DNA from 2 places in the Paenibacillus sp. YSY-4.3 genome. Region 2 is predicted to be linked to the other one. Evidence: riboswitches for the same ligand, from Rfam matches in the RefSeq annotation. Region 2 holds a riboswitch; the other holds the start of a gene.
The links. Region 2 has a riboswitch for cyclic di-AMP ahead of ACYUJT_RS17195 (TrkH family potassium uptake protein). Riboswitches for the same ligand answer to the same signal wherever they lie in the genome.

Region 1 (6,144 bases), on a different contig from region 2:
GTGAGCGGCAAATTCTAACGGTTGTGAGCGACGTTATTTGGGCAAAAACGGGGTTTAACAAAATGTAACGGTTGCCAGCGAGCCTATTTCCGTTTTTTCGTAGGCAGAGGGGCAATTTCGTCCAAATAAGCGCTCATACAAACGTTAGAAAAGCCCCCCCTTTTTTTAGGGACGATTAAGCACAATGACAACCGTTAGCGTAGCCTCTTCCAAAGTCATCGTCGTATTACTGACTGCTTGAATACTAGGTTTCTCGTCGTACGACGATTACTAGGTCGAGTCCAAAACTGGGGACAGATGCGCTGGAGTTCTCCGTCTTTTTCCCGGAACGCATCGGTAACCATTTACGTTAAGCAGGCTAATCCCCCTCGGGAGATTACTTGAAATGAGTTTACACAAAAATCTTGATAGACCCCTTTAATCTGACTTACCGTCCTACAATTCCGTCCATGTCACGTTTAGCTCAATGACCCCTTCACTCGAGGACAATCGTCCGCCAATCATGGACCAGCTTTCATTTTTATCGGGATTATCGCCTTGAATAATAATGTTCTTATCGTCAATGGTCTGACCGGAATCATCCAAGTTTTGCGTTTTGAAATACTCCTTGTACAGCTTGGTAATCGTCACCATGTCTTCTTCAGTTGAGAAAATAAGCAGCACCGATTTCTTGCCGTCATTGAATTCAGAGTGAGATGTGCTGATCTTGGCATCGTTTATTATGTTTTGGCATTTTCTCCTACGGTTGATAGGCCCATTTATGAATCGGGTTCAGGGTTTTGGGGGTATACTTTAGACCCGTGTGTAAGCTTCCTTCCTCCTAGTCTACGTGAAATCTACCTCACGATGCGAAACGCAGAAAAAAAACGAGCCAGTCAAAGAGCGCGGGTAATGTAAGCGTACTCTTGGCACAGAAGGGGTTATTTTTGCGTCAAATCCGAATTCTTTATTTGTTTACAGATACTTTTTTTGGGAGTAAGATTTCATTCATGACGAACTGGTTTATGAAATGAATAATCCTTTATCGCTGAATTCTGCAGTCAGGAACGGGGGAACCAAAGGGATGAGCTTGTATCCGTCCCAGGGGTGAATCGCTTGATTTGAACTAGGTAATATCAAGTGTAGGGCTACTTTCAGGCCCGAATCCGTCAGCTAACCTCGTAAGCGTTACGAAAGAGGAATTTGTCGCGTGCCCACGTTTTTTTGAGCTGCCGCGGGAAAGGCCAACTTTCCTGCGGCTTTTTTTGCGCTAATGGAGTCACAGGGATTGCCGGTTTGTACGGATAATGGTTAAACCAAGAGGGTACGATACAAAATGTCCCATATCTCAAACTGGTGGTGGAAATTAGGATGACTGTAAAAAGACTGTTGATTGGGCGGCCGTTGAAATCGACGGAATTAGGGGAGCAAAAGCTGAATAAGAAGAAGGCGCTGGCCATTCTTTCTTCCGATGCTTTATCGTCCGTGGCTTATGGGCCGGAGCAAATTTTGCTCGTGCTGGTGACCGTCAGCACAGCGGCGTTTTGGTATTCGATTCCGATTGGGATCGGCGTATTGGTATTATTGACCGCTCTTATTTTATCCTATCGGCAGATTATTTTTGCTTACCCGCAAGGCGGGGGAGCTTATGTGGTTTCCAAGCAGAACCTGGGGATTTTCCCCGGCCTGGTTGCGGGAGGCTCCTTGCTGGTCGACTATATTCTAACCGTTGCCGTCAGCGTGTCTGCGGGTACGGATGCGATCACGTCGGCCATTCCGAGCTTCCACGAGCATAAAGTCATCATCGCAGTCATTTTTGTCATTCTCCTGACCTTGCTGAATTTGCGGGGTATTACTGAATCCGCGACGATTCTAGCTTATCCTGTGTATTTATTCGTTGTCGCTTTATTCATTCTGATTGCCGTAGGGCTTTACGATATTGCGATGGGCCATGTCTCGCCAAGTTTACATGTACCGGTCGGTACGCCAGTGGCGGGGATGACGCTATTCTTGGTGTTACGGGCTTTTGCCTCGGGAAGCTCGGCTTTGACCGGGGTGGAGGCGATCTCCAATGCGATTCCGAACTTCAAGAATCCCGCGCCGAATAATGCAGCCAAGACGTTGATGGCGATGGGCATCTTGCTTGCGATCCTGTTCTCGGGCATTGTATTTCTGGCTTATTATTACGGGATTGTGCCTTCCCCGGAGAAGACGGTGGTCTCGCAAATCGCCGAGCATACCTTCGGCAGAAATGCCGTGTACTATTTTATCCAAGGCACGACGGCCTTGATTCTGATATTGGCGGCTAATACGGGTTATTCGGCATTTCCGCTGCTGGCTGTAAACCTGGCTAACGACCGGTTCATTCCAAGAATGTTCACGGTACGGGGTGACCGGTTGGGTTACTCCAATGGCATCATCAGTCTGGGGTTGCTATCGATCATCCTGATTATCGCGTTCCAAGGGCAGACGGAGCAGCTGATCCCGTTGTACGCGGTCGGCGTGTTCATTCCGTTTACGCTATCGCAGACGGGGATTATGATGAAATGGATTCGTGAGAAGCCGACGGGCTGGGTGCCTAAGCTGATCATCAACTCCATCGGCGCTTTGATTTCCTTAACCGTCTCGTTGGTGTTCTTCCTGACGAAATTTACGCGGGTCTGGCCGGTACTGATCTTTTTGCCGTTGATCGTTTGGCTGTTTTATCGGATCAAGAAGCATTATGAAGCGGTTGGCGAACAGCTGCGGCTGACGACCTGCGAGCCGGCGGTGCCGATTACGGGGAACGTCATTATTTTGCCTGTGTCAGGGATTACGCATGTCGTCGACCATTCCTTGAATTACGCCAAATCCTTGTCACCAGATCAGATTATTGCCGTGTATATTCCGTTTGAGAGAGAAGATATTGCCCGCTTTGAGGAGAAGTGGAATAAATGGAGACCTGATGTACGGCTGGTGGTGTTATATTCCCACTATCGAAGCATTATCACTCCGCTCGGCAAGTTCATCGATACGGTGCACCGGAAAGCGAGCGAGAAGAATTACCAGGTGACGGTCATCATTCCCCAATTCATTCCGAAGAAGGGCTGGCATAACTTCCTGCATAACCAAACCAGCTTAATGATCCGCACCTACTTGCTTTATCGCAAGGACGTCATTATCACGACAGTTCCTTACCATTTGAAAAAATAATACTCTAGGCGCGGCGGTTCGTATCAGCTATGAGATGTTGCTGCATCTTGCTCCTGCTCCTGCTTGGAGCGTTTGCGCACGAGGGCGGGCAGAGCAAGCAGATAGTAGGCGCTCACGCCGAGCGTACAAACGCCAAGAAGATAGTGCAGCCAGGTAATGGAGACCCAGGCTGGGAAGGCTAAGGCGACGAACCCTAACGCTAATGAGTGTCCGAACATCATGACAGGTTCGATTAGGGCGTTTACCCTACCCATATTTTGCGGGGGAACGAGTTCCGGCATCCAGCTGCCGAGAGCAATGTTGATGGGGGCGATGGCGATCCCTTCTATAAACACAAGCAGAAGATAGATCTCGATCCGGTCGGTGAAACCCAGCCCTCCAATAAGTGCACTAGAGATGAACAGCCCTGCAATGAGGATGGGGGTTCTTGTATAGCGACGGATCAGCTTGGGGCCGATGATGCTGCCGATTAGGAAGCCCACGCCGAGAAATATCGTAGTTAATGAAGAATGGATAACATAATTGTCTGGACTAAGCTTATATTTCATGGAGAAAATCGGCAGGATGGCGAACACGCCGTTGACGATGCCAAAGAATAGAAAACCAGAGATGAGAACTAGTAGCAGCCTGTGGCCCATAATATAACGGAGCCCTAGCCAAAAGTCCTTGAGAAGTAGGGGGATCCGGATGTCGCGGATGCGGTTTCGGCCGTTAGGCATGCGGGCATGTTCGGGAAAATCGCCTTTGGTAATTAGAAGACCGGAGAAGATAAAGCTTGCACCATCAATCATGATCGCTCCTTCGATTCCGATGAAATGATAAGCCGCTGCGCCGAGACTCATGCCGAAGAGCATAAACATGCCCATCATCATCTGGTTCAGGCCTGAGGCCTGCACATATTGATCCTGGGAGATGCTGCCTTGCAGCAATCCCATTTCTGCCGGTCCGAAGAACTTGGATATCGAGCTGCGCAGAAACAGAATTAAAAAGCAAACGAACAATACATCGTAATGGACGAATACAAGCAGCAGCAGCGTTAATCCAGCTCGAATCCAGTCACTGTAGGCGGCGATGAATTTGCGGTCGATCCGATCGGCAATGACGCCGACGATCCAGAATACCGCGAGAGTCGGCAGGGAATACATTAGCTCCGCCGTGGTTGCCAAGGCCGGCCGGTCGCTGTACCGGTCTATCAAATAGTAGGCGAAGGCCATGTTGCCCACAACGGTGCCGAGCTGCGAGGCAAATGCGGCAAGGAATAGCTTGGTGAATGTTCCGTTCCGAAAGAGTGAGATCATCACATCAATCCTCCTAAATATGGTCTTATTTCAGGCATTAGGAATGCAGCAATCGGTGCAGGTACTGAATCAGCGCCTCTTGCTGCATTTGCGTATTGGCCGTCTCCGGTCCTACGGTGATCGTATGAGTCAGAATGCCTTCCTGGAAAGAGGCGGCAAGCTTTGCGATGTCCAATACGCTCATGACGGGCGAAAATTCTCCTTGATTTACTCCCTTTTGCAGCAGCGCCGTGAACCGGGCAATTCCTTCTTCGTAACGCCGCAGCAGCAGTTCGCTGCGCTCCGTATCCCGCCAGCCGATCAGAAAATACTCGTAGAAGGCAGGCAGCAGCCCGCCCTTAGGAGGCTTCATCAGTTCCTCTTGCTGCTGTGAATATAAGGTTGTGATGACATCCCAGACGCTAGCCGAACTCTCGAGTAATTCCTCGATGTACTGTTCATGCTCCGCATCCTGATGGTCTAGCAAGGCTTCGAAGATCTCTTCCTTCGTCTGGAAATATAAATAGATCCAGCCCCGGCTCATCCCGGTTTCCTCGATAATGTCCTTCAGTGTCGCTGCTCCGTAACCTTTTTCTGAAAACACTCGTTTGGCAGCATCGAGAATTTGCTGCTTGCGCCGTTCTCTTTGGCTGTCTGAAATTTTAGGTGACATCAATCCTGCTCCTTTACAATAAAATGAACCTCATGTCATTTATTTTATAATAATGACACGAGGTTCATTTTGCAAGGGCGAATATCCGGGCTGAGAAGATTTATGTTTGAAGATGAGGATGATCATTAGTCTTTTGAGTTGCAAACATATGAAAAAAACGCCGAGGGAAACCGGCGTTTAGTTAGAATATATACCTTTATCAGGTGTTTTTCCTTATTACTTCCCTGCCGCAAGATAAGGAGCCAAACCCTTTGCGATAACCTGATGGCCCCGGTCATTGGGATGGATGGGCAGAGAGCCCCCCAAGGCATCCTCAATCTTCCCTTTGCGGTATCCATAGATCAGTTGGCCTTGCTTGCCTTCAAACCAAAGATGGACGGGAGCAACTTTCGCATTGTAGCTGTGAGCGACTTCTTTCGTCATTTGATTCAGGCCGGTGATCGCTTCGGCAGAAAGCGGGCTGTTCGGAAAAGGATTATATTGCGTACAGCAGATGATTCGAGCATGGCTAGTATTTTTAATCTGAGCCAGGATCGCATGCAAATTTCGTTTATAGCGCGCTATAAATTGTTTTGCATCTAGAGTTTGCTTGCTGGCAAGCGTAGATAGAGCTGCATTTGCCAAATCCACGCCTCCAATCCAGACCGAGACGACGGCAGACCGGCTGATTACGGAAGAGCCCTGCCATACCACGGCATCCAGCAGATCATAGGTGGTCCAGCCAGGCTGGGCCAGGATAAGTCCAACCATCTTGCCGGAGCCTGAAGCATTGGCCATCGACGTAGCTAATTGCGGATAAGCTTTCGCGAAAGAGGAAGCATTCTCCCCGAATGTAATCGAATCGCCAAGAGCGGTATAGATCATAGGAAGATATCCCTTTCTTTATTTATAATTGCGTATCTTATAGATATAATATGGCGTTCGCATATGGGGTGTGTGCACGAAGATGCATACGCTTCACGACACCTTATGACATGATTCCAGAAGAAAAGACAAAACTCACACGAAAGACGTTGACATAAA
Region 2 (6,144 bases):
ACATGAAATCGTCTCCTATGTCCGCGACAAAAAGGTCGATCTTGGCGTTGTCGCTTCATCGATTTCTGAGCAGGGCTTGAAATGCATCACCCTGTTTCAAGATCATCTGGAGCTGGTCGTCCCGCGGAACCATGCCCTGGCAGGAGGCAAGCCGGCAGCCATGGAGGATTTGAACGGACTGCCCATGATCATTTTCTCCAAAGGGACCTGGTACCGGAAGTTGATTGATGACCTCTTTGGGCGCTATGGCATCATTCCAGACGTACGGATGGAAATCGACTCCTTCGAAGCGATCGTCCGTCTTCTCCCAACGTGCCGGGCCGCCGCGCTGCTGCCGCAATCTTATTTAAGGCCCCAGCTGCTGAAAGACAATGAGCTGGTGGCCCTGCCTATGAAAGAGCTGGAACAGACGCGCCGAGAGACCTGTCTCATCTATGGCAGCAGCTCAGAGCTGACCCAAGAGACCAAAGATTGGATCAAAGACATCAAGGACAGTCTGGTCGATGCTTTGGAGCTGGAATAAATAAAGCCCCATTATTTGTACTAACGTTGCGCTTTACGATGATTCACGAGACTAGAAATGGGGTATAACAACGAGTTGGAGCCCTTCCTCGATGATGCATTTCATCCGCGAGGAACCAACCAACAAGTTCGGAGGTGTCTATCCATGAGAACGTTTCGTAGCCAGCTTGCCTTCCATTGGCATGATAACCGCAAGCGGCTGCTGTGGTTTGGAGCTATTTTACTGTTCCTTGATTTTTGGCTGATTGCCGGATACGGCATATATGAGCCCGAAAATGCAATGGCATTAGTCATAAATAATAATTTTGCTGCAATTTCAATTTTCATCTTGCTAATCGCTTATATTACAGCCGTCAATTCCTTCCCGCGGCTAATGGGCTTGGGCTATACGCGCAAGCAGTACTATTGGAGCAGCCTGATTTATTTCGCTGCATTCAGCATAGCGGTATCCCTTGTACAGACGCTCCTCATGGTAGCGCTCAAGCAACTGCTCCCGCTGATCAGTTTCGGTCCGAGCACTACCGTCATTTCATATGGCATGCTATGGTATCCGCAAACTGCCGTCTACTTCCTTCTGGCCATACTGTTCTTTCTGACGAGTACCTTGATGTATCGGTTCGGCTTGTTCTGGGGCGTTGGATTGATCATTGTTTATATTTTGAGTTTAGATGCTCTTCGTACGAACAATCCTACTCTCATCGATGCGACGGCCAAAACGCTGGTGGATATCCTCCCTCCCCATTTCGCTATCGCCATCTCCATCGGCGCGGCCTTCATCTGCTGGTGGCTATACCGAAGCGCTGAAGTAAAGTCCGCTTAAAATAACGCACCAAATAAAACACCAAATATAAAGGAAGCTGCATCCGACCCTCCCGGCTGGACTGCAGCTTCCTTTACTATTTTATCGATCACTCGTCCTCGTTAATGACAGCTTCAAATCTATCGATATTCTCATTAGAACCGATCATGACCATAATATCTCCGTCATTCAGCACATCCATCGCGGTAGGGGCAACAATGACTCCCGTTTGCTTATGGATAGCAACTATGCTGCAGCTGTAATTCACGCGTGGATTGATCTCGCCCAGCGTCTTTCCGGCAAGGCATTCAGGTACCCTCAGCTCGACGATGCTATACTCCTTCGACAGCTCGATGTAATCGAGCAAATTCGGAGTCACAAGCTGATGCGCAACGCGAACCCCCATATCCCTCTCCGGAAAAATAACCCGGTCCACGCCAAGCTTCTCCAGTGCCCGGCCATGCAGGACAGAAATCGCCTTGGCGACAACCTGCTTGATGCCCAAATCCTTGAGCAGAATCGCCGTCAGTATGCTCATCTGAATATCGCTGCCGATCGCCACGATGCCGCAATCGAAGTTGCGGACGCCTAGCGATTTCAGCACCTCTTCATCCGTAGCGTCAGCCATGACGGCATGGGTCAAATAAGCGCTCATGTCGTTCACCAGCTCTTCGTTCAAGTCGATGCCGAGCACCTCGTACCCCAAATCCATTAACTCGAGCGCTAGGCTGGAGCCGAAGCGCCCCAGGCCGATTACCACAAACTGCTGCATTTTCATTGATTGGTCAAACTCCTATCCTATAATCATTTTCCCTTCGGGATAGCGGTACAATTCCTTCCCCTTCTTCGGACCAAGCGCATAAGCCAACGTCAAAAGACCCAAGCGGCCAGTAAACATCATGAAGCATAAAATGACTTTGCCGATATCGGTCAAATCCAGCGTCAGCCCCATCGTTAAACCTGCCGTGGCAAAAGCGGACGTCGTCTCGAACAAAATGCTCAGGAAGCTCGCATCTTCGGTGGTCGACAGCACCATCGCTACTGCAATGATCAGGAACAGGGCGAGCATCGTAATCGTCACCGCCTTGAAAATCCGCTCTTGGGACAGGCGATAACGGAATAACACCAAATCATTGCGGCCGCGAATCATGGAGATGACCGCGCCTACCAAAATCATGAACGTCGTCGTTTTGATCCCGCCGCCCGTCGAGCCAGGAGATGCGCCGATGAACATCAGGATGATCATGAAGAACTGGGTGGCCTGGCGAAGTGCCCCGATATCTACCGAGTTCGCACCGGCCGTTCTAGAATTGACGGATTGGAAGAACGAGCCCCATATTTTCCCGCTCCAATCCAACGATCCCATCGTTCTCGCATTGGTAAATTCAAATATGAAGATCACGATAGCCCCGATGACAATAAGCGCCCCCGTCATGGACAGAACTACTTTGGAATGCAGCGACAGCTTACGGCTGCGGCGGAAGTCCGCGAGCTCGGACAGCACGATAAAGCCGAGGCCGCCCGATACGACCAGGAACATCGCTACGAAGTTAACGAGCGGATCGTCCACATACCCCGTCAGGCTTTGGAAATTTCCGAACAAATCGAAGCCAGCGTTGTTGAACAGAGAAACCGCATGAAAAATTCCATAGTAAGCGGCCCGTCCAAACGGCATGTCAAACGCCCAGCGAATCGCAAACAATACGGCAGCACTAGCCTCAATGATCAAGGAGTACATTAGCACCTTGCGAATGAGGCGGACGATGCCCTCCATCGTATTCTGATTCATCGCCTCCTGCAGCAGAAGGCGGTCCCGCAGCGAAATCCGCCGCTTGAACACAAGGGAGAAGAGAGTCGCCATCGTCATGAAACCGAGTCCCCCGATTTGAATAAGCGTAATAATCACGATTTGGCCGAATGTCGAAAAATAAGTTCCCGTATCACGTACGATAAGTCCGGTAACGCAAGTGGCAGAGGTCGCCGTAAACAACGCGTCTACGAAAGAAAGGGATTCCCCGGTCGTATTGGCGAGCGGCGTCATTAGTAGCAGCGCCCCGATCAAAATAATCGCTGCAAAACCGAGTACCAATATACGCGGTGGAGATAATTTAAACCATCGTGACGGCACCCTGCTCACCTCTTCTTGTCTTGATCTGCATATCTGAATATTAATACCCATTATTATGGACACTTTGGCAAAAGAAAAAAGCACTGGAAATCCAGAGCCCTTTCGGTTATGGTTCCTGCTGCAGTACGCCTACGAGGTTAGCTGACGGGTTCGGGCCTGCACAGCAGCCCTATTCACCTCCTGCGCCGGACTTTCGCGTCCGTGCAGGGCCTGAGAAATTCACCCCAAAAAATTGGTTCCCCCGTTTTCCACTGGAAATTCGGCTGATATTCTTTTCATATCTTTCATTTCATTTTCATCCCATCTCTATGAATTGGATTATAAGCTTAATTAACGTTCACTACAAAGCTTGATTTACCCGAAATACCATGAAAATAACCTTTGCCGCCTGAAACGGAGCTTGCCACCCTTCATTCTCTGAGTCATGCTGTATTTTTGCGGAATTATTGCCTGTTTACTACCCTTGCTCGTTCGCTTTCTGGCGATTGCTCAAGGCTTATGGTATCTTTACAATGATATCCATTTACACTATTGCAAAGGGGTTTTTGAATGTTATCAGTCTTTTCGTCTCCAGGGCGAGCGCCGAAGCGCAACACTCTTCGGGTGCTGGCCGCCGTAGGCTTCCTCATTTTTCTAGCCGTACAGATTCTGCCGATGGCCACGCCGGATTCGTTGCAGCAAATTCAGAAGACGATCACGAAGCAGCAGGCGAAGGAACTCGCTGCCGAATTTGCCGCCTCCACGCTGGAGCTGCCTGTATCATTGGACCATGCTATAGTTACATACGAATCTCGATCGGATATATATGGTTATTTGTCCCACGAAAATCTAATGAATGCTTATATGAAAAATTACGATGAGCAGTTTCCGCTTGAGGTGTTTCGCGTTCGTTTCGAACAACCCGGCGGTATCCTTAGCGCCTTAACTGTGGACGTTAACATGTATGGCGGCAATGTAGCCGGATTCGAACGCATTGAGACCTATAGCAGCGCCACCAGAGAGCTGCTTCAGAAGCAAGGCATAGAGGGCGGCAAGGGCTTGCTGGTAACGGAAGGTGGCCTGACGCCCGAAGACAAAGCTAGCCTTGCCGCTCCTTACCTTAAAGCGTTTAACTTTGATCCCGCTAAGCTGAAGATCGAGAGCGCAGAAAGCGAATCAGGGCTTATCTACGGGGTACCCGGTTTTGAAGCCGGCCTGTCCCGCGGGCTGATCGAATTCCGCTTCGAAGACGGAAGCGTCTCCTCCATGCAGGCTTACTTCGATCCTCCTGCCGGTCACCTGGACTATGTAAAAGGCCAAAAGAAGCTGGCCAACTGGTTCACCTGGGTCGGCTATGCCCTGTTCACCTTCGTGCTCGGTATTCTGGCGATCATCTACAGTGTGAAGACTAGACCGTTCTCTTCTTTCCTACGAGGCCTGGTTCTGTCCTCTGCTTACTTTGTTTTCTCGATGGTCGGAGCGGTTAACATGCTTCCGCTGCTGCAGAAGGACGGGCTCGGAACCGGCATTCTGATCATTGGCTTCATCGTGCAGGGCGCACTCACCCTGGTTATATCGGCCTCCATTTACTTCTCCCTGATCGGAGGAGACGGACTCTGGCGCAAGCAGGGGCTGAATCTATGGGCCAGAGCCAAAGAACCGGAATACGGACGGCATGTGCTGTTCTCAATGCAAAGCGCTTATTTGTGGGCCTTAGTCCTGCTCGGGGCGCAATCGGTCATTTTTTTCATCCTGGAGCGGACATTCGGCACCTGGTCAACGACTGACGCCTCCCAGTCGGCCTACAACATGATTTACCCCGTCCTATTCCCCCTGCTCGCCTGGGTCGCGGGAATCGGCGAGGAAGCGGTCTATCGCTTGTTCGGCATCCCTATGCTGAAGAAAATTTTCCGCAGTACATTTATAGCCAGCTTGATATCGTCGATGATTTGGGCGTTTGGACATTCCTTGTATCCGATATATCCCGTCTATTCGCGCCCGATCGAGCTGACGATTATCGGACTGTTGTTCAGCTTTGTTTTCCTGCACTACGGCTATATTACCGCCATGTTCACGCATGTCATCTTCAACAGCATTCTCATGTCGCTCAGCCTTATGATGATGGGCGGGACGCTGAACTGGACTGCAGGGATCGTTTACATCGCTCTACCGGCGATCGTAGCTTACGTCATTTACTTATTCAACCCACCGGGCCGGAGGGGAAGCATTCCGCCGGTACAACGCAAAGAAGAGGAGCCGCAGTTTACGACTCCTCATCCCGAAGGGCATTAATAATCTGATTGGCGAGCTTGTCGCCGATCGACAGAGGCCGAAAGTCTTCGACGGAGGCCTCTTTTATTTTTTTGAGCGAACCGAAGTGCTTCAGCAGCAGCTTGCGCCGCTTCTCCCCGATGCCTGGGATCGCGTCCAGCCGCGACGCCACCATTGACTTGGCCCGCTGCTCGCGGTGAAAAGTGATCGCGAAGCGGTGAACCTCCTCCTGAATGCGCTGCAGGAGATAGAACTCCTGACTGTCGCGCGGCAGATGAACCGGCTCCGGCGGATCTCCCACCATGAGCTGGGCGGTTCTATGCTTATCATCCTTAACGAGCCCGCATACAGGGATAAACAAACCCAGTTCGTTCTCCAGCACGTCCACTGCTGCTGAGATTTGACCCTTCCCGCCGTCCACGACGATCAGGTCAGGCTGCGGTAA

Region 1: linked by a shared signal. The riboswitch ahead of ACYUJT_RS09700 (APC family permease) and the one ahead of ACYUJT_RS17195 (TrkH family potassium uptake protein) in region 2 are both predicted to bind cyclic di-AMP.

The regions. Positions count from the first base shown of each region.
Region 1 is NZ_BAABMC010000002.1:671,573-677,716, reverse strand. Features, by position in the region: gene ACYUJT_RS09705 (hypothetical protein) at 436-633, opposite strand; cyclic di-AMP (ydaO/yuaA leader) riboswitch at 1,016-1,183, shown strand; gene ACYUJT_RS09700 (APC family permease) at 1,351-3,171, shown strand; gene ACYUJT_RS09695 (MFS transporter) at 3,195-4,469, opposite strand; gene ACYUJT_RS09690 (TetR family transcriptional regulator) at 4,507-5,121, opposite strand; gene ACYUJT_RS09685 (SGNH/GDSL hydrolase family protein) at 5,338-5,985, opposite strand.
Region 2 is NZ_BAABMC010000005.1:97,155-103,298, reverse strand. Features, by position in the region: gene ACYUJT_RS17210 (LysR family transcriptional regulator) at 1-523, shown strand, start outside; gene ACYUJT_RS17205 (DUF4052 family protein) at 668-1,342, shown strand; gene ACYUJT_RS17200 (potassium channel family protein) at 1,431-2,099, opposite strand; gene ACYUJT_RS17195 (TrkH family potassium uptake protein) at 2,115-3,500, opposite strand; cyclic di-AMP (ydaO/yuaA leader) riboswitch at 3,561-3,724, opposite strand; gene ACYUJT_RS17190 (CPBP family intramembrane glutamic endopeptidase) at 3,999-5,720, shown strand; gene uvrC (excinuclease ABC subunit UvrC) at 5,692-6,144, opposite strand, start outside.